3 regions of the Halomonas sp. hl-4 genome follow, and region 3 is predicted to be linked to each of the others. Evidence: predicted binding sites of a transcription regulator. Region 3 holds the regulator's gene; each other region holds the start of a gene.
The links. Region 3 encodes LexA, which represses DNA repair genes until DNA is damaged. Its sites were predicted from a motif close to TACTGTNTANNTANACAGTA; they were not measured.
Positions count from the first base shown of each region.

Region 1 (7,062 bases), 610 kb from region 3:
GCATCCGAGACTTACGGCCCTATGGCCGCGATTATGGCCGCGGGCATGGTGCCTGCTATCGGCATGGGGATTGCCAGCTTCGTGGCACGCCACAAGTTCTCGGCGCCCGAGCGAGAAGCGGGCAAGGCGTCATTTGTGCTGGGCATGTGCTTTATCAGCGAGGGGGCAATTCCGTTTGCAGCCAAAGACCCACTACGCGTGATTCCCGCCTGTATTCTGGGCGGTGCGGTTACCGGTGCGCTTTCCATGCTGGTAGGCGCTAAACTGATGGCACCGCATGGCGGCATTTTTGTCCTGCTGATTCCCAACGCCATCACGCCGGTTATTCTCTACCTGGGTGCCATTGTGATCGGCTCGCTGATTACCGGACTGGGCTACGCCATGATAAAACGCGGCGCCGCACAGGTGGCGGTTGCCAGCTAAGCGGATGTCAGGCGGGCCATTGCCCGCCTTTTCATTGGCGTATTATTGGTTTTATTACCTTGTGCCATGCTTTTATCCGCGTAAGGTTGCCACAGCGTGGGTTTTATGTAGTATTTTTACATACATAACCTCAAGGCAACTCGCCGACCTACAACAACGGACCTCTCTATGTTCCAGCTAACCCGCAGTGTGACGTGGCAGGCACTTGAACGCCTGCGCGACAAAACCGCTAACGACCGCATTCGTGACTATTTCACCAATGACCCGCAGCGCTTTGACAAAATGAGCCTGCGGGTGGGCGGTCTTTTCCTCGACTACTCCAAGCATCATGTCTCCGATGAAGTGCTGGCCAAGCTGATTGAGTTAGCCGACCACTCCGCGCTTGTACAGCGGCGCGCGCAGATGTTCTCCGGCGATATCATCAACGTCACCGAAGACCGTCCGGTCTTGCACACCGCACTGCGCCACCTGGGCGACGAACCGGTGTTTGTCGACGGCAAGGACGTCATGCCGGAAATCACCCGCACCCGCGAGCAGATCAAGCTGTTTTCCGAGGCGGTGCGCAGCGGCGAGTGGAAAGGCTACAGCGGCAAACGCATCAAAGACGTGGTCAACATCGGCATTGGCGGCTCCGATCTTGGCCCCAATATGGCGGTTCGCGCGCTGCTCAAATACCGCCACCCGGAGTTGCACTTCCACTTTGTTTCCAACGTGGATGGCACCCATATCCAAAAGGTGCTATCCCGGCTCGACCCGGCCACCACGCTGTTTATCGTCTCAACCAAAACCTTCTCTACTCAGGAAACGCTGCTCAACGCCAAAACGGCGCGGCGCTGGTTCCTGGAAAACGCCGGTGACGATGCCGACGTAGGCGCGCACTTTATCGCCGCCTCTACCAACCGCAAGGCGGCGATGGAGTTCGGCATCCGCGAAGAGAACGTATTCGAATTCTGGGCCTGGGTCGGCGGGCGCTACTCCATGTGGTCGTCGATCGGCCTGCCCATCGCCCTTTCCATCGGCTTTGAAGGGTTTATCGAGCTGCTGGAAGGCGCGCATGAGATGGACAATCACTTCATTGAAGCGCCCTTCTCAGAGAACATGCCGGTGCTGATGGCGCTGATCGGCATCTGGTACATCAATTTCATCGGCGCTGAAACCCAGGCGGTGGTGCCTTACGACCAGGCCCTGCACCAGTTACCCTCATTCCTGCAGCAGTTGGATATGGAATCCAACGGCAAGTCGGTGGATATCTTCGGCCACCCGGTGAACTACAAAACCGGCCCGATTGTGTGGGGCCAAACCGGCTCCAACGGTCAGCACGCCTTCTTCCAGCTACTGCACCAGGGCACCCGCTATGTGCCCATCGACTTTATCGCCTCGCTCAAGCCCGAGCCGGGCGTGGAAGACCATCATTTCGCTCTGCTGACCAACATGCTCGCCCAGGCCAACGCCTTTATGGAAGGTAGTCAGGGCGATAGTAAAGAACTCAGCCAGCACGACCCCTACAGTTGCCCCGGCAATCGCCCTTCCAGCACCCTACTGCTGGATGAGCTAACGCCGAAAAACCTGGGAGCGTTGATCGCGCTATACGAGCACAAAGTGTTCGTGCAAGGGGTGATCTGGAACATCAACTCCTTCGATCAATGGGGCGTGCAGCTTGGCAAGCGTATCGCCGGCGAAATCAGCGAGCGCATTGACACCAACGCCGCCGATTTCGACGCCTCCACCCAGGGCCTGCTGGAACTGGTACGTGCCCACTTCCCCGATGGCGGCAGCGACGAGAAGGAGAGCGTCCAAGCCGCTGCCGATAAGAAACCTGCCAAGAAGAAGCGCTAGGCTAGTCTGGTAAACGGGAGAAAAACGAACGCCTTGGCTTGAGAAAACCAAGGCGTTTATTCCTGCCCCTAGCCCCTATATACGGTCAGCTACATAACATCAACGAACTAGAAAGTTAAAAAGGTGGTTAAGCATCATATTTCCACCTCCTCCGGAATCAACGCCAGCAGATCGGTGACGCCAACATCCACACCGGCTTGGGAGAGCAGCGTTGTTGTCTGCCCGCGGTGATGGGTTTGGTGATTGAAGAAGTGAACGACCAGGCTTGAGTAGCGCCGTTTTGATGCCACTCCTTTTGTGTTGTGATAACTCAGCGTGGTACTCAACTCGTCGTCTGTCAGCGCCGCTACCCAGTTAATAATCACGGTATCGAGCCATTGGCGATGCGCTTTCAACCCCTCCAAGCCATCAAAGAGAGTCTGATCAAGACGAGCTGGCGTAGGTAGTGCCCCCATTACCTCAAGCGTTCTTTCGGAAGAGGAGGCGTGTGTTGCAAACCGCTTGAGCCAAATCGTGTCGGCTACCGCGATGTGGTTTAGTGTGCCAAAAATCGAGCCGAAGAACGCGCCACGCTCTTCCGTCAGTTCAGAGTCGCTCAGCGTACCGGCGGCATCATAGAGTTTAGCGTTCATCCACTGGTTATAAGTGGCTAACTGCTCGAAGTGTTGTTGAAGTGTCATGAGTTAAGACCTTTCCTTATCAAAAGCAGCATCCATTTAGAACGTTTGAATATGGGCGAAGAACAGCATTACCGCCCGCCTGCCACATCAATAAATGATCCCGTGACATAAGAGGCTTCGTCCGAGAGCAACCAAGCGATGGTATTAGCCACTTCTTCGGCGCTACCGCCACGCTGCATAGGAATCTGGGGAGCTAAACGGTCAACCCGCCCTGGTTCTCCACCATCGGCATGCATATCAGTGTAGATAAAACCGGGACGAACGGCGTTAACCCGAATCCCAGAGCCAGCAACTTCGCGAGACAACCCCTTTGTTAGGGTGTCCATGGCACCTTTCGATGCAGCGTAGTCAACATATTCAAAGGGCGAGCCTGTTTGCGAGGCAAGCGACGAGACATTGACGATTGCACTACCCTGTTGAAAACGTCTCACGGCTTCTCTCGAACACAGAAAACAGCTGACCACGTTGCTATTCAGCACTTGGTTAAAGCGCGCAAGGTCGATATCCGCCAGCTTGGATTGAGTAAACAGTATGCCTGCATTGTTGACCAAGTGAGTGACACTGCCAAAGCGCTCTTCTGCTGCATCAAACAGACGGATGACGTCAGCCTCTTTGCTGACATCCGCTTGACAGGCAAAGGCTTGGCCACCATCACGGACAACAGAATCCACCACGCTATCCGCTCGTTCTCTGTTAGCAAGATAGTTAACACACACCGCATAGCCTTGGGCACCAAGCAACATTGACGTTGCGGCCCCAATACCCCGGCTTCCTCCTGTCACAATGACTACTTTTGACATAGCGCCTCCTCGCTGACTCTTTGGTCACAAACCCACCTAGCACATTAAACCCACCATAGTTCTTTGGGTAGCGTCCTTTTAGCCTGCTACCAGATTACGTAATTTACTTACTATTGATTTCTGTTTATTTCACCACTACTGTATATAAAACCATATTAAAGAGGTGAACCCATGGCATCTCTTGGCCACCCTTCCCAGCTATCTCCCTATAAAGGGCGCGGGGCGACGTATGACCCGCATAACCGTTTTGCGCCCACCCACAGCGTTGTGGAAGACGACGGCTGGTGGCGGGAGGAATCATCGACGACTATCGCCACCGAAGTGCGCGAGGAAGTGAGCAAAAGCGCGCTGTCCTGGAATAACTCACCGGATTTACCGTTTGACCGCTCGCTGAATCCGTATCGCGGCTGTGAACATGGCTGTGTTTATTGCTACGCGCGCCCTTCTCATGCCTATTGGGATTTATCACCAGGGCTGGATTTTGAAACCAAACTGATTGCCCGCAGCGGCTTGGTGGAGCGATTATCCGAAGAACTGTGCCATCCGAACTATGTCTGTCGGCCGATTAATCTCTCGGGCAATACCGATTGCTATCAGCCGTTAGAGGCTAAACACCAAACCACCCGCCGCTTGCTTGAGCTGTTACTAGAATGCCGACACCCGGTCACCATTGTGACCAAGAGCAGCTTGATACTGCGTGACTTAGAGCTTCTATCAGAAATGGCTGAGCATCGGTTGGTGCGGGTGTTTGTCAGCCTTACCAGCCTGGATGCCAATCTAAAACGCACGCTGGAGCCGCGTACGGCGTCGCCCCAGGCGCGCTTAAAGGTGATCCGCGAGCTAAATACCGCGGGTGTTCCCGTGGGCACGCTGGTCTCGCCGATTATTCCAGGGCTCACCGACCATGAAATCGAGCGTATTTTGGAAGCCGCAAGCCGAGCGGGAGCTCGCACCGCCTCCTGGATGCTGTTGCGCCTGCCCCATGAAGTCGCCCCGTTGTTCGAAGCGTGGCTGGAAGCCCACTACCCCGAGCGGGCGGCAAAGGTCATGAGCTTGATTCGTCAGTGCCGGGGTGGGAAAGATTACGACGCGCGCTTTGGTAAGCGCTTTCGCGGAGAAGGAGTGTTTGCCGAGATGATTGGCCAGCGGTTTAATCGCGCCAGCCGCCAGTGGAACATGCAGTCACGCACCGAGCAGGGCTTGAACACCCGCGACTTTCGCCCACCGCGCGCGCAGGGGGATTTATTCATTTAGACTGGCGGGCAATATTTTCACTGTGTAGAAGGATGCAAAATGTCCGCGCCGCTGAGCAAAACAAAATCGAGTTTTTACCGCCGTCTTTACGTGGCATATTTGATTGACCAGGGGGTTGCCAGCGTGCCGGCCCTGATAGAGGCCACCGGCATGCCTCGTCGCACCGCGCAAGACACCATCACCTCGCTTGCCGAGCTCGACATAGAGTGCGTTTTCGAGAAAGACAAAGGCGAGCGACACAACATTGGCCGCTATCGCATTCAAAACTGGGGCGCGATTGACCCTCAATGGGTGGCTAGCCACGCCGAACGGCTTAAGCAATTACTCGGCTATTTATAAATCAGCTATCCGCAATAAGGTCGATTTAAAAAGCCGTTTAAATCTATTGTGTAGCCCTACCTTACTTATGACCAATTCGCTCGCCCCAAGTGCGTGGCAATAGCCCGGATCAGGTGGCTGGTTCGCATCATCATCGTGGCGGCTCGGTCTTCAGCAGTGAAGCGGCGGTAGCAATGTGGCAAGGAACACGATACCTGATGGGTCAGGTGTTACACTTTGTCATTGAGACCGTCCTTTTTCTCATGATGCTACAAGTACTCGTCAATTTCTCAGCCTAACCCGAACAGAAATGGCGACAGCAAAAATGGAACTAACATGGAGACAAGAATACCTCTAAGAAAAATCATGCCTTCCGAATGCTTTTTTTCAAAAGTGGCAGCCGTCCAGATAATGTTGATCACCAACGTTGGCATCAGTCCAATAAGTATAAAGGGGAAAATCAACATTCCCGCCCAGGATCCTGAACGAGAAGAATCGTTATAAAGCCATAAAATGATAAGCAGATGCGGCAATACCGGTAGAATGATACCAAGAAAGCAATTCCATATTACTCCCGATTTCCTTTCGACCGAATAATTTAGGTCGCTTTCTTTCTGACTATGGTTATCGTCGCTCATGCGCTACTCTTTCACTTTTTAAGTAGTTTTAGTTAGCAATCGCTTGCAATATTAGATCATGCAATATAAGAAAGTCAAAATACACACAGTTATTTAAAATAATTTTTAAGCATTAAAAAAACAATAAATATCAATGGTCTATTCAAAAACGACAACTAAAGTAAGCACTTGATTATTTCGTTTAGCTAATTTCCTCCGGCTCGGCCCATGCCAGCCGCGCGGCATTGAGCGTAACGCTTAGCGAACTTGCCGCCATGGCGAGTACCGCCACCAACGGTGGTATGGCCATAATCAACACTAGACCCAGCGCCAGCGTATTATAGAACGCTGAAAAGAACAGATTCTGAACCATGATCCGCCGCGTGCGTTTGGCAATACTTAGCAGCTTCGCTACGCCACCAATACCTGTGGTCATTAGCTGAGCAGAAGCTCCCTCTCGGGCTGCCTCGCTGGCGCTGAGTGGTGCAATACCGACATCTGCCGCGGCCAAGCTCAAGGTATCGTTTAAGCCGTCACCCACATACAGCGTTGGTGATGGCAACCCCTGCAATAATCGCGCTTTGGCTTCAGGCGAGCACTGCGCGTAGCAAGTTTCACGCGTAAGCCCTACCTGTTGACCTAGCCAACTAACCGCGCCCTGCCGATCGCCGCTGATCATGGCCACCACATAGCCTGACGCTAGCAGGCGTTTCACGCTAGGTTCAGCATCTTGCACAGGTTGGTCGGTTAAATAAAACGTCGCTAACCAGCCCGCCTCATCGGCTATCATCACTTGGGAAGCAAAAGCCATAGTGGCGGTTTCTGCTTGGGCAGGAAGCTTTATGTGTTGGCTGGCAAACCACCGAGCACTGCCTACCGTTAACCACTTACCGCTACTGAGTTGCACATGCCGCCCTTCACCAGGTGACTCTTTTACTTCAATAGTCTGTTGATCGTACTGTCCACGTTGGCTGTCTGACCAGCGCGCTAACGCCTGTGCCAATGGGTGTTCGCTTCCACTCACCGCGGCGCTAAGCTTCTTCTTCAAGGTAAGCTCATCAACGTCATCTCGTGCCTGCCAGTGCAGCACCGCATGGCTGCCGGTCGTCAATGTACCGGTTTTATCCAATGCTA
Region 1 is NZ_LT907845.1:165,201-172,262, reverse strand. Features, by position in the region: gene CPH17_RS00950 (PTS fructose-like transporter subunit IIB) at 1-423, shown strand, start outside; gene pgi (glucose-6-phosphate isomerase) at 592-2,259, shown strand; gene CPH17_RS00940 (DinB family protein) at 2,394-2,939, opposite strand; gene CPH17_RS00935 (SDR family oxidoreductase) at 3,008-3,739, opposite strand; gene CPH17_RS00930 (PA0069 family radical SAM protein) at 3,911-4,993, shown strand; gene CPH17_RS00925 (winged helix-turn-helix domain-containing protein) at 5,033-5,332, shown strand; partial or broken gene CPH17_RS20460 (IS30 family transposase) at 5,410-5,514, opposite strand; gene CPH17_RS00915 (hypothetical protein) at 5,602-5,949, opposite strand; gene CPH17_RS00910 (heavy metal translocating P-type ATPase) at 6,131-7,062, opposite strand, start outside.
Region 1: the regulator LexA is predicted to act here: its motif matches at 3,858-3,877, upstream of CPH17_RS00930 (PA0069 family radical SAM protein).

Region 2 (7,062 bases), 1.5 Mb from region 3:
GCGGGCGACGCGTTGCCAGCCCGCGAGGAAACTCCCGGCGCAGGGCAAGAAATACCACTATGGGCAACAGCGCAAACAGCGAGCGGAAAAATACCGACTGGCCCACCGGCACAACGTCACTGACCGCCTTGATGCTCACCAACATGCCGGTAAATAGCACACCAGAGAGAATCCTAAGCAAAATACCTTTAGTGGGCCTCTCCTGGAGGTTATCCATCGTGTACAGCACTCCCTAAACAGCAAAAACCCCCGGGCGAACCGAGGGTTTTTGAACCAAGCACCTAGCTGATTAGCATCATCTCAAAATTACGGCTTCATCTCTTCAAAGAACTTCTTCACGCTATCGAAAAAGCCGGTTTTCTTCGGCGAATGGCTATGGCTGTTGGTGCCGTCCAAGCTCTTTTGTAGCTGACGCAGCAGGTCTTGCTGCTCGTCATTGAGATTGACCGGGGTTTCCACCACCACTTTGCATAGCAGATCGCCAGGAGCACCGCCACGCACGGGCTTCACGCCTTTACCGCGCAGACGGAATAGCTTGCCGGTTTGGGTTTCCGGCGGAATTTTCAGCTTCACGCGCCCGTCGAGCGTCGGCACTTCCAGCTCCCCGCCAAGGGCAGCATCAACAAAGTTGATCGGCACATCACACTGCAGGTGCTTACCGTCACGCTGGAAGATATGGTGCGGCTTGATGGCTACCTGGACATACAAATCGCCCGGAGGGCCGCCGTTGACGCCGCTTTCGCCTTCCGCATTCAAACGGATGCGGTCGCCGGTGTCCACGCCTGGGGGAATCTTCACCGACAGCGTCCGGGTCTCGCGCACGCGACCTTCGCCGTTACATTTATGGCACGGCACTTTGATGTGTTGGCCAGAGCCATGACAGGTCGGGCAGGTTTGCTGAACGGCGAAGAAACCTTGCTGCATACGCACTTGGCCGTGGCCATGGCACGTTGGACAGGTATCTTTGCTTGAACCTGGTTCAGCACCGCCGCCATCGCAGCGATCGCATTCAATATGCCGCGGTACGCGGATATCGACCGTGGTACCGGCCACTGCGTTTTCCAGGTCCAGCTCAAGGTTATAGCGCAGATCAGAGCCCCGTGCAGGCGCATTGGGGCCGCGCCGACGTCCACCGCCGCCACCGAAAATATCGCCAAACACATCGCCAAAGATGTCGCTGAAATCGCCAGCGCCACCGCCGCCAAAACCTCCGCCACCAAAGCCGCCTTGGCCGTCAACCCCGGCATGGCCAAACTGATCGTAAGCGGCACGTTTTTCGCTGTCGGTTAAGACTTCGTAGGCTTCCGATACCTCACGGAATTTCTCCGCAGCGGTGTCATCATCCGGGTTACGGTCGGGGTGATACTTTTGCGCCAGGCGACGGTAGGCCTTCTTGATCTCTTTCTGATCAGCCCCTTTTTCGACACCCAGGACTTCATAATAATCGCGTTGGGACATGGGTCCTACGCCTCCTGGTTAGCTACGCATTCAACTGCACATTTAACTTCGAGCGTCTCGGCCGCGGAAACAGCAACGCGGGAGGTTGCCTCCCGCGTCACCGCTTTCCTTGGCAGAAAGAGGGGTTACTGTTTCTTTTGCTCGTCGTTGACTTCTTCGTACTCGGCGTCAACCACGTCTTCTTCAGGCTTCGATTTGCCTTGGTCGGCGCCCTCTTCACCCGGCTGCTCAGCGCCTTCTGCCTGCTCGGCGTACATCTTTTGTGCCAGCTTGCCTGACGCCTCGGTGAGCGCGTCGAGTTTTTGCTGAATCAGCTCTTGGTCGTCGCCTTTAGTGGCTTCTTCCAACTCGGTGATAGCGGTTTCGATGGCTTGTTTCTCGTCATCGGTCGCTTTGTCACCGGCTTCTTCCAGCGTTTTACGCGTAGCGTGGATCATGCCGTCCGCCTGGTTACGCAGCTGCACCAGCGCTTCGAACTTTTTATCTTCGTCCGCGTGGGCTTCGGCATCGCGTACCATTTGATCGATTTCTTCGTCGGTCAAGCCGCTGGACGCCTTGATGACGATCGACTGCTCTTTGCCGGTTGCCTTATCTTTGGCTGATACGTTCAGAATACCGTTGGCATCCAGATCGAAAGCCACTTCGATTTGCGGCACACCGCGCGGCGCGGGCGGAATATCGGCAAGATCAAAGCGACCCAGCGACTTGTTCTGCGATACTTGCTTACGCTCGCCTTGCACGGCATGGATGGTCACCGCCGTCTGGTTGTCATCCGCCGTGGAGAAGGTTTGCGTCTTCTTGGTCGGAATAGTGGTGTTTTTCTCGATCAGCGGTGTCATTACACCCCCCAGGGTTTCGATACCCAAGGTTAACGGGGTAACGTCGAGCAGCAGTACGTCTTTAACGTCGCCGCCCAGCACACCGCCCTGAATCGCAGCACCCACGGCCACCGCTTCGTCAGGGTTAACGTCTTTACGTGCTTCTTTACCGAAGAACTCAGCGGCTTTCTGCTGGACCAGCGGCATGCGCGTCTGGCCACCGACCAGGATCACGTCGTCAATTTCAGATGCCGACAGGCCAGCATCTTTAAGGGCCATCTTGCACGGCTCCATTGAGCGCTGTACCAGGTCATCTACCAGCGATTCCAGCTTGGCACGGGTCACCTTCACGTTAAGGTGCTTCGGCCCTGTGTTGTCCGCCGTGATGTACGGCAGGTTAACGTCGGTTTGCTGTGCGCTGGACAGCTCGATTTTGGCTTTCTCGGCGGCTTCTTTCAGACGCTGCATGGCCAGATTGTCACCGGACAGGTCAATACCGCTGTCCGATTTGAACTGGTCAACCAGATAGTTAATCAACGCCAGGTCAAAGTCTTCGCCGCCCAGGAAAGTGTCGCCATTGGTGGCCAGCACTTCAAACTGGGTTTCGCCGTCAACATCGGCGACTTCGATGATCGAAATATCGAAGGTACCGCCGCCCAGGTCGTAGACCGCGATGGTTTTATCGCCGCGAGACTTGTCCATACCGTAGGCGAGCGCTGCCGCGGTCGGCTCGTTGATGATGCGCTTAACATCCAAACCAGCGATGCGACCCGCATCCTTGGTAGCCTGACGCTGGCTGTCGTTGAAGTAAGCCGGTACCGTAATGACCGCCTCGGTAACAGTTTCGCCGAGGTAATCTTCCGCCGTCTTCTTCATTTTCTTAAGCACTTCCGCGCTGACCTGCGGCGGCGCCATTTTTTTACCTTTCACTTCTACCCAAGCGTCACCGTTATCCGCTTCGGTAATTTTGTAAGGCACCATTTTAATGTCTTTTTGTACGACATCGTCTTTAAAACGACGGCCGATTAGACGCTTGATGGCATATAGCGTGTTTTCTGGGTTGGTGACCGCTTGGCGCTTGGCTGCCTGGCCAACGAGCGTTTCACCGTCGTCGGTGTAAGCGATGATAGACGGTGTGGTACGGCCGCCTTCCGCATTTTCAATGACTTTTGCACTGTCGCCATCGAGCACCGATACACAAGAGTTGGTGGTGCCCAAATCAATACCAATAATGCGTCCCATAATAAGAACCTCGAATCTGGTTGTTTCAATACGTCAAACTGATTGCGGGTATCCCGCGGGGTTGCCCTTTATTTGGGGGCCACCTGAGACTTTTCAAGGCTTTTTTATGCCTTATCTGCCTTATGACTCACTCGCTTTCTGACTAACGACTACCATCGCTGGGCGTACAAGACGTCCATTCAATGAGTAGCCTTTTTGCATTACCTCCATGACGGTGTTGGGCTCGAGCTCAGGGTTCGGCACCATCGCCATGGCTTCATGAACTTGCGGGTCGAAGGGTTCGCCTTGGGGCTCAATGCTTTCGACACCAAACTTGTTCAGCACATCAAGCTGCATCTTCAGTGTCATTGAGACGCCTTCTCGATGAACGTCTGAGGCGTCTTCCTGCATGGATTCGAGCGCTTTTTCCAGGCTGTCGACGACCGGCAGCAGGTCTTTAACAAACTTTTCCAAGGCAAATTTGCGTGCCTTTTCGGCTTCAAGCTCCGCTCGACGACGCACGTTTTGCGCTTCAGCGGCCGCTCTTAGCGATTGGTCGTTGGCTTCTGCCAGACGTTGCTCCAGGTCTTGTACCTGGGCGGCCAGGGCGTCTGCTTCGGAGCCGTCATCGACGCTATCAACAATCGCTTCTTCGTCATTAATCAAGCCTTCCAGCTCGCCTTCAACCAAGCGATCTTCCGCCTCTTGCTCCGGGGTTTCTGCTTCTTGCTCGTGGCGAGCCAGCTCGTCATCTAGTGGCGTTTGCGGTTCTTTTGCCATGCCTTGCTCCTGCAACGTTCGGGGGCTAGTCAAAAGCCCGATAGTAAGTAGCGATATAAATTGGCTATGCACGGTATATGGGGACCATAAAAGCCATCTCAAGTGGGCATTGAAGCGCGGTTTCGACTACTGTATAAAACAACAATACTCAGGCGCGCATGCCGCGCTCGCTCCGCTGTGCCTCAGGAGGGCCTTATGCTGACTCAGCTTGCTATTCGAGATTACGCGATCGTTGAGCATCTAGAGCTCGACCTGACGCATGGCATGACCGCCATTACCGGCGAAACCGGGGCGGGCAAATCAATTTTATTGGGAGCATTGGGCCTTTGCTTGGGTGAGCGCGCCGATGCCGGCAGCGTGCGCCACGGCAGTGAGCGCACAGACCTATCGGCGCGATTCGATATTCAGCACTTGCCCGCTGCCATCGAGTGGCTGAGTAGCCGGGAACTCCCCTGCGACGAGTGCTTGTTGCGGCGCGTGGTAACCGCAAGTGGACGCTCCAAGGCCTGGATCAATGGACAGCCGGCCACGATCAGCGACCTAAAATCGCTGGGTGAACGGCTGGTACAGATTCACGGCCAGCATGCCCACCAAGCGTTAATGCGTGAAGAAACTCACCTCGCGCTGCTCGATGATTATGCGGGACTTCGCGAGGCGGCACAGCGGCTTGCCGCGACGTATCACGACTGGCGCAGCACCAACCGGCGTCTTAAACAGCGCAAGGAAGCTGGCAGCGAAGTGGAAGCCAAACGACAATTGCTGCGTTATCAGGTAGAAGAACTCGACCAGCTGGGGCTTGCGGAAGGCGAATTGGAGACCCTGGAAAACGAGCAGCACACGCTGGCCCACGCCGACGAAACCTTACGTGAAACACAATTTGCCGCCGATTGCTGCGCCAGCGACGAAGGCGGCGCCCTGTCGCTGCTTAACCAAGCTTATACGCATTTAAGCGCCTTACCAGGGAGCGACAAAGGTACGCTGGCCAATACCCTCGCCATGCTCAGCGATGCGCGCATTCAGATTGAAGAAGCGGCCAGCGAACTCAACCATTTCGCCAGCACCACCGAGCTCGACCCGGAACGCTTGGCTTGGGTGGAGCAGCGCTTGGCTGATGTTCACCGTATCGCCCGCAAACACCATGTCGCGCCGGATGAGGTCTGTGCACTGCACGCTGAGCTGACTCGCGAAGTTGCTGAGTTGGACAACAGCGATAACGATATTGAAACCCTGAGCGCCCAGCTCGCCAACTACCGTGAGCGCTATCGCGGCGAGGCCAAACGGCTAAGCGAAGCACGCCAAAAAGCGGCTGTGCAATTGGGTAAAGAAGTTCAGCAGCAGCTTACCTTTCTGGCCATGGGCAAGGCGCGCTTCGAAGTTGCCGTCACCCCCCGCGACACACCGGCAGCGGAAGGCCTCGACCATGTCCACTTTTTAATCAGCGCTAACCCCGGCCAACCCGCCAGACCGCTCACCAAGGTGGCGTCAGGCGGTGAGCTTTCGCGCATTAGCTTGGCCATACAGGTCGTCGCCGCGTCTCACTCGACCATTCCAAGCCTGGTGTTTGATGAAGTCGACGTGGGAGTGTCCGGCGCCACCGCGGAAATCGTTGGCCAACTGCTGCGCAAGCTCGGCGAAAACGGTCAGGTAATGACCGTCACTCACCTGCCCCAGGTGGCCGCACAGGCTCACCAACATCTACACATTGAAAAACGCGCTAAGCGCGATACGACCCTGACGCAGATGGCCCTTCTCGATGAACAGGGTCGTGTGAGCGAACTCGCCCGCATGCTGGGCGGCGTCACGCTCTCTGACCAAACCCTTGCCCACGCACGTGAAATGCTCAACGCAAGCCAACGCAAACCGCATTAACAACGCGCCTCGCGCGCCCTTGGCTATTATCGAACGTCCCACAGAAACGCCCCCGGGCCGCCTAGCATTTCAGCTAGGCAGCCCAGAGGCGATGGGCAGGACAGCAGAGGCTTTGGCGTGCGCCCTACTTTTTGTTAGTAGGTCCACTGTCTTGGCGCGTGACGTCCGATCCACGAGGGCGAACGTACAACACCAAGGCATGGTCCACTAATTCGTAGCCGTGCTCTTCAGCGATTTCTTGTTGACGACGCTCAATGATTTCGTCGACGAATTCGACGATTTCACCGCTTTCTAAACACACCATGTGGTCATGGTGGTCTTCTTGCGTCATCTCAAATACCGCATGACCGCCATCGAAATTGTGACGAATGACGAGGCCAGCCGACTCAAACTGGGTCAGTACACGGTAAACAGTTGCCAGTCCCACATCTTCGCCCGCATCTATCAGTGTTTTATACACTTCTTCTGCGCTAAGGTGGTGCTGACCCGAAGCAGTTTCGAGAATCTGCAGGATTTTGACACGCGGCAGGGTCACTTTCAGCCCGGCTTTACGTAATTCATGGTTCTTATCGGCCATGGTTGCTCTTCGCAGTAACAGGTTAGGTCGGGTATGATCGACCGAAACCACGATAGTGAAGAATAGGCTCAAATGCAAAAATTGACTCGAATCATCACGCTCTCCGTCTCCATTGCCGTTATCAGCGGCTGTAGTTACGTTGGCGTGTACAAACGCGACATCCCGCAAGGCAACCTGGTCACTGAGGAAATGGTCGACCAACTGCAACCGGGAATGACCCAGGAACAAGTCACCTATGTCATGGGACGCCCGCTGCTCGAAGCACCCTTCGATGCTCGTCAGTGGGATTATATATTCCGTCTCGATAAAGCTTATAGCGACGTTGAAAAACGGCGCGTT
Region 2 is NZ_LT907845.1:2,258,335-2,265,396, forward strand. Features, by position in the region: gene CPH17_RS10690 (DMT family transporter) at 1-217, opposite strand, end outside; gene dnaJ (molecular chaperone DnaJ) at 307-1,458, opposite strand; gene dnaK (molecular chaperone DnaK) at 1,584-3,518, opposite strand; gene grpE (nucleotide exchange factor GrpE) at 3,639-4,277, opposite strand; gene recN (DNA repair protein RecN) at 4,473-6,146, shown strand; gene fur (ferric iron uptake transcriptional regulator) at 6,271-6,723, opposite strand; gene CPH17_RS10720 (outer membrane protein assembly factor BamE) at 6,796-7,062, shown strand, end outside.
Region 2: the regulator LexA is predicted to act here: its motif matches at 4,405-4,424, upstream of recN (DNA repair protein RecN).

Region 3 (7,062 bases):
AGTTTACGCTGCAAGGCGTTAGCCTGGCGGCGCTGGTCGGTATTGCGTTGAACTGGATACTGCCAGCCGAGGAAAAAGCTGACGCTGGCGATGCTCACTAACCCTTGTCTATTTGGAGCAGCTCGCTTATGCAGTTGAATTCATCGCTAGCTTTTCCCGTGTTGGGGATTGCTGCCTGGAGTGGGACGGGGAAGACGACGCTGCTCGAGCAGTTGTTACCGCGGCTTCGGGCCGAGGGCATTAAGGTGGCGGTGATTAAGCATGCTCACCATCGCTTTGATGTCGACCAACCCGGGAAAGATAGCTATAAGCTACGCAGTGCCGGGGCGACACCTATTCTGGTCGCATCAAACCAACGCCTAGCGTTGATGCAGGAAACCCCAGGCGGTGAAGAGCCGGATTTAAATCAGCTACTGGCGATGATGGCTGTACACTCACCTGATCTGGTGCTGGTGGAAGGCTTTAAAGCATGGCCCTTGGCCAAGCTGGTGCTTTATCGTAATGGCATTGGGGACGCAGATATTCTACTAGGCCCAGGCGTTGAAGCCGTCGCGCTTGATGGGCCGTCGCCGGTCGCCTTGCCCGCTGCAAGGAGGCAGCTAGCGCTTAATGATACGGACGCCATTGCAAGTTGGATAATCGAATGGATGGCGGGCCAACGGCTCAATGATGTTTCACGCACTGATAGGTGACACCATGCAGTTAACTCATCTCAATAGCCGCGGCGAAGCCCGTATGGTAGACGTTTCAGATAAACAAGAGACGCGCCGCGAGGCGGTTGCATCTGGGCGCATTGTGATGCTTCCTGCCACCCTGACGCAGCTAAGTGAAGGCTCTTTACCTAAAGGTGATGTACTGGCAACTGCACGTATTGCGGGGATTCAGGCGGCAAAACGTACCCATGAGCTGATCCCGCTTTGTCACTCGTTGGCGCTTTCTAAAGTGGCCATTGAGTTTGATGTGGATCCCGCAGAAAGCTGTGTCCATGTTACCGCGAGTTGTCGATTAAATGGGCGTACCGGGGTCGAGATGGAAGCACTGACAGCAGTCTCGGTGGCCTGTTTAACGCTTTACGATATGTGTAAAGCGGTAGATAAAAGCATGCGTATTGACGCGGTACAGCTTGATAGCAAACGCGGCGGTCAGCGGGGAGAGTATCAGCGCGAGACCACGCCTGAAGCGCCGCCGCCGATTGTCACAGGCCAAGGCACCGCCGGTGAAGTCAGCTTGGGAGATCGTTGTCATTCGCCTTGCGTACTGGTCAAGTTTCTTGCCGAGCTGCGTGAGCAACTGGGTGAAAACGAACGGGTGGTGACTTTTGACCAACTGCCCAGTCGCGATATTGCGGGGCTGAAAGCCGCTTTAGCGGCTCAGGACGAACGCTTTCAACTATTGCAGGACCAACGCACGCTTTGTGCGATCAACCAGGTCATGGCCAACGATGGCGCGCGAATTACCGACGATGACGAGGTGGCTTTTTTCCCACCCGTTACAGGGGGCTAAGATGGATATTAGCATCCGCGTTCAAGCGGCGCCTTTTGATATGGCCTATGGTTATGATGCCTGCATCGCCGGACGCACGGATATAGGAGGGGTTGTTAGCTTCACTGGGCTGGTACGTGACTTTAACGAAACCCCTGACGTTACGGGGCTGACCCTGGAGCACTATCCAGGAATGACCGAGGCCACCCTCCAGCGTATTGCTGAGCAGGCGGGGCAGCGCTGGTCACTCAACGCCGTTACGATTATTCACCGAGTGGGGCATATGCGTCCGGGTGATGCCATTGTTAGAGTGCTAGTGGCAAGCGCGCATCGCCGGGAAGCCTTTGAGGCCTGTGATTTCATTATGGACTGGTTAAAAACCCAAGCGCCTTTTTGGAAAAAAGAACACGGCCTTCAGGGTGATTACTGGGTTAAAGAGCGCCGTTCAGATATCGACGATGCCGCCCGCTGGTAATTTCGCAGGCCGACAGAACGGCGAAGTAGCGTTGTCTTAATCGTCAACGATGGGAGCAGGCAGTTCGCTGGCCATAATCTGCAGGTGAACATCAGGTAAATGCTGTAGCCGCTCGGCTAACCAGGCGATTAAACGCGGCTGGAGGCCAAGTCTCAGGTCCGCTAACGTATCAGCGTGCAGTTCGGCAAGCTGGTCATCCAACCATTCGCTGAAGCTGTCTTCGTCCAGCGCATTGGCGCTTGTGTTATCCAGCATTAGGCGTCCAATGCGCGCCCAGCCGGTAGTCGTAGCGGTAACTGGCAGCGCTAAATAAAGGCTGCCCCGGCGCGGGTGGGCGCTACTGTCGCTTTCCAGCCCAGGGTGGGGGACAACACTGTTCTGACTGACGATGCATGGTGGTTGCGGGTAGTGCTGCTCGTGATGCAGCCCCTCTTGATCAAAGCGAATCATGTCGCCATTGACGGGTGCTAGCGGTGCATTAATACCAAGAGTCGCCGCTAGCTGTTGATGGGCCTGTTGATGTTGGCTTTCCCCGTGGACAGGCAGCAGGTGTCTTGGCATTAACCACTCATAAAAGCGAGTCATTTCCTCCTGTGCCGGGTGCCCCGTCGCGTGTAGTTCGGGGTGGCTGAATTCATCGAAGAGCCGAACGCCAAGTTGTTGCAAACGCTTTTTTAGCTGCTCAATGGGTCGCTCATTCCCGGGAATCGCTTTCGCGGAAAAAATCACGTTGTCGCCTGGCTGTAAATCAACGTGAGGGTGACGGCCCTGAGCAAGCCGTTGAAGCGCAGCACGCGGCTCGCCTTGGCTGCCTGTGGCAATGACGACGACTTCATCGGGGGGGAGGTAACCGAGGTCGTGGGCGGGCACTAACGTCGGAAAATCGTCCAAATAGCCGAGACCGCGGGCGACGCCTACCATGCGTTCCATTGAGCGTCCCATCAAACTAACACGCCGTCCGCACTGATAAGCTGCGCGCCCAATTGCCAACACGCGGGCTAAATTACTGGCGAAGCAGGAAACAATCACTCTGCCTTCGCAGGCGGCGAGCGTTGCGGCAAGTGCTCGGGCGACATCACCTTCGCTGCCCGAGTGGCCTGGCATCGGAGCGTTAGTGGAATCGCCTATCACCAAGTCAACTGGCGCGAGTGCCTTGAACTGTGCTTGATTGATCGGCTCACCGATGATCGGCTCGGGATCAAGCTTCCAGTCCCCGCTATGCAGCACGCGGTAGAGACCTGCCATGACGATCAACGCGCAGCTCTCGGGTATTGAGTGAGGAACCGCCAGATAGCGAAGGATGAAAGGGCCGCTTTGCAAGGCCTCACCGGGCTCGACTACATGGATGGCGGCGCTGCTGAGTTGATGCTCGGCAAATTTGAGACGCAATAAGCCTGCCGCCAGGGGCGTGGCATAAATGGGGCATTGCCAGTGAGGCCAGAGCCAGGCAACTGCGCCAATATGGTCTTCATGCCCGTGGGTGATATACAGCGCTTTAGGCGCGATGCCCAATGCTTTCGGCGTCGCCAGGTTGGGGACTTGGAGCGGAGCGTTGGGTAAATCCTGACGAATCATCATGCCGCAATCCACGGCGATCCAGTGATCCTCGTAGCCATATAGCGTCAGATTCATGCCAATCTCCCCACAACCGCCTAACGGCAAGATGCGCAATGGGGGGCGACGACGGGGACGAATATGAGCGCGCGGTGGATGCATCAGAGTAATAAAGCCTAAAAAATAATTCCTCAACTATACGGTAAGCGGCGGTCGGCTAACAATCATCGCCGTGACAGTCGATGATTGCGGGCGTCGCATTGGGTACACTAGACGTTTGTTGAATGCCCATGGACGGCCATGACAATAGCCGCGTGGTAAACCGTTAAGAGTAATGACTATGTCGCATTTTTATCGTTTAGTGGTGTCCTGCCCAGACCAGGTGGGAATTGTGGCGGAAGTATCGAGTTTTATTGCCGCGCAAGGCGGGTCTATTACTGAGGCTAGTCAGCATTCTGATCTGCAAACCGGGCGTTTTTTTATGCGCTACGAAATATTAGCGGATTCATTGGGTATGTCGGCGGAAGCGTTACGTTCGGCCTTTGAACCTGTGGCTGCGCAGTTTGATATGCAGTGGGCGTTGGTCGATACCCAGAAGCGTCGGCGGGTCGTGTTGATGGTATCGCGAGAATCACATTGTTTGGTTGATTTACTCTACCGCTGGCAGGTAGGTGAGCTTGATTGCGATATTGTTGGCGTGATATCGAATCATGATGATATGCGGTCGTTAACCGAGTGGTACGGTATTCCCTATCACCATGTTCCCGTGGATCCCAAGGATAAACCAGCGGCCTTTGGGCAAGTGCAAGCGCATATTGACCAAGCGCGAGCAGACTGCGTGGTGTTGGCCCGCTATATGCAAATTCTGCCGCCAGCGTTGTGCCAGCGCTATGCGGGGCAGGTGATCAATATCCACCACAGCTTTCTGCCCTCATTTGCCGGTGCCAAGCCGTATCACCAAGCCTATGAGCGCGGTGTAAAGCTAATAGGCGCAACTTGCCATTACGTTACCCAAGAGCTGGATGCGGGACCTATCATTGAGCAAGACATCCACCGGGTCAGTCACTGTCATACACCGACGGCTCTGGTGCGCTTTGGGCGTGACGTGGAAAAAGCCGTGCTAGCACGAGGTCTTCGTTGGCACTTGGAAGACCGCGTGCTGGTGCACGGTAATAAAACCATCGTGTTTAGCTAGCGTTAGCCAAGCGCTTGGCCATTGCCACCGCGGATAACGCCGACGCCCACACCTTCGATTTCGAGTGGCTGGCTACGTAGGTCGATCTCGATCGGGGCAAAGTCGGTGTTTTCCGCGATTAAAGTGACGTGATGGCCTTCGCGTTTAAAACGCTTAACGGTCACTTCATCTTCCAGGCGGGCAACGACAATTTGCCCATCCCGAATGTGCTGGGTACGGTGTACAGCGAGCAGGTCGCCTTCCAGAATGCCGATGTTTTGCATTGAAAGCCCGCGCACACGTAACAAATAGTCCGCTTTGGGCGTGAAGTAGTCGGCGGGTAAGGGGCAGTAGCGGTCAATGTGCTCGGCGGCCAGGATAGGACTGCCTGCCGCGACTTCGCCAATAATAGGTAAACCCGTCGCCTGATCCGTTGCTGATGGTTGGGTATCAAGCGTCTCCTGGGGCTCCTGGTTGGGTAAGCGGATACCGCGGGATGTGTTGCGGATGATGCGTATGACGCCCTTGCGCTCAAGTGCCCGCAAATGCTCTTCTGCCGCATTGGGCGAGCGAAACCCTAGCGCTTTGGCGATTTCGGCCCGGGTAGGCGGATAGCCAAGCTCGGCCATGGTTTTGACAATAAAGTCGAAGACATTTTGTTGACGAACAGTTAACGGCCGCGACATACCAGCCTCCAATTGAATAAGTGGGCAAGACAGCGTCTGTTTACCTTTTGGCTATGTGGTTAAGTATACAGTATGTTTCCCTGTCCAGTATATCTTTGAGTTAGTCTGGCTAACAACCTGATGTATAAGGAGATGCGGTTGCGCTACAGGTGCGTCTTTTATCGCCAGGTAAACGTTGAGAGCTATCTAGCGATAACGTAGTATCCTAGTTTGTTTAAAACAGCCGTTTTTATGGACCGTTTTTATGGAGAGCAGCATGGCTCAATCGGATACGGTGACGCGCATTCTAGATACTGCGGAAGTGCTCTTTGCAGAGCGTGGTTTTGCCGAGACGTCCTTACGCAATATTACCAGTAAGGCGCGAGTCAACTTGGCCGCGGTGAATTATCACTTTGGCTCTAAAAAAGCGCTTATTCAGGCGGTATTCGCGCGTTATCTGGATCCGTTTTCGCAGCGTTTTCATAGTGCTCTAGACGATCTTGAAGCTCGCTATGAAGGGCGCGATATTCCCCTTGAGGTGCTGCTCGAAACCATGGCGACAACCGTGCTGACGGTGCCCGCTGAGCGCAATAGCCTAAAAGTCTTTATGCGTTTGCTTGGCCTTGCGTACAGCCAAGCCCAGGGCCATTTGCGCCGCTACATTCAGCAAGAATACGGGGATGTCTTTAGCCGATTCACTGATTTAGTGCGCCGCGCCACTCCTGATTTGCCGGACGCCGAGCGCTTTTGGCGGCTACACTTTATGTTAGGTACCGTCATCTTTACGCTTTCGGGACTGGATGCGCTGCGCGATATTGCTGAAAAGGATTACCACCAGCACGTCACGGTGCGCGACTTGGTTCGCCGCCTTCGACCGGTGGTGGTGGCGGCAATGAACGCGCCGCTACCTGACGAGAAAGACATTGAGAATCATGCAGACACCGTCGCTCATTGAGTTGCCTCCCCGCCAGGCGTTATGGCTCGAAATTGCCATTCAGGCACAGCAGTTACGTGCCTGGCAAGGCGATGTATGTCGCTATGAGTGTAATATTTCCACCGGGCGTGCCGGCGTTGGGTGTCAAGACGGGAGTGGGAAAACGCCTATTGGCTGGCACTATATTCGCGCCGCGATTGGCGGTAATGCCCCGGAAAACGCCGTGTTTAAAGGCCGTCGCTGGACGGGGGAAGTGTTTAACACTGAGATGGCTGCTGAGTTCCCTGAGCGAGATTGGATTCTGACGCGCATTCTATGGCTATGTGGACTTGAATCGGGGTTAAACCGTGGCGGCCTGGTGGATTCGCAGCGTCGTTATATTTATCTGCACGGTACGCCGCCGGATCAACCAATGGGCCAGCCAGCCTCGCATGGTTGTGTGCGTTTGCGTAATGACGACCTCCTTTGGCTCTTTGAACAGGCCCCACCCGGAACGCCTGTCTGGCTTCACGACAGGCATTGATCGTTGGATTCACGCTAATCATCGTCTAGTATTGGCGCTTTTTTTGGACATCCCGCTATGACACATCCATTAGGCTCGGTCATGTTGGACCTTGAGGGGACCACGTTGACCGCTGCAGACCGGCAGTTGCTGAAAACGCCCGCGGTGGGAGGCGTCATCCTATTTTCGCGCAATGTCGAAGACGCCTATCAGGTACGTCGATTGTGTGGCGAGTTGCGCAAGTTACGGCCTGATTTGTTGTTGGCAGTGGACCAG
Region 3 is NZ_LT907845.1:779,600-786,661, reverse strand. Features, by position in the region: gene CPH17_RS03875 (uracil-xanthine permease family protein) at 1-101, shown strand, start outside; gene mobB (molybdopterin-guanine dinucleotide biosynthesis protein B) at 129-692, shown strand; gene moaC (cyclic pyranopterin monophosphate synthase MoaC) at 697-1,503, shown strand; gene moaE (molybdopterin synthase catalytic subunit MoaE) at 1,505-1,957, shown strand; gene CPH17_RS03855 (ribonuclease J) at 1,994-3,589, opposite strand; gene purU (formyltetrahydrofolate deformylase) at 3,852-4,706, shown strand; gene lexA (transcriptional repressor LexA) at 4,709-5,371, opposite strand; gene CPH17_RS03840 (TetR/AcrR family transcriptional regulator) at 5,628-6,305, shown strand; gene CPH17_RS03835 (L,D-transpeptidase) at 6,283-6,807, shown strand; gene nagZ (beta-N-acetylhexosaminidase) at 6,865-7,062, shown strand, end outside.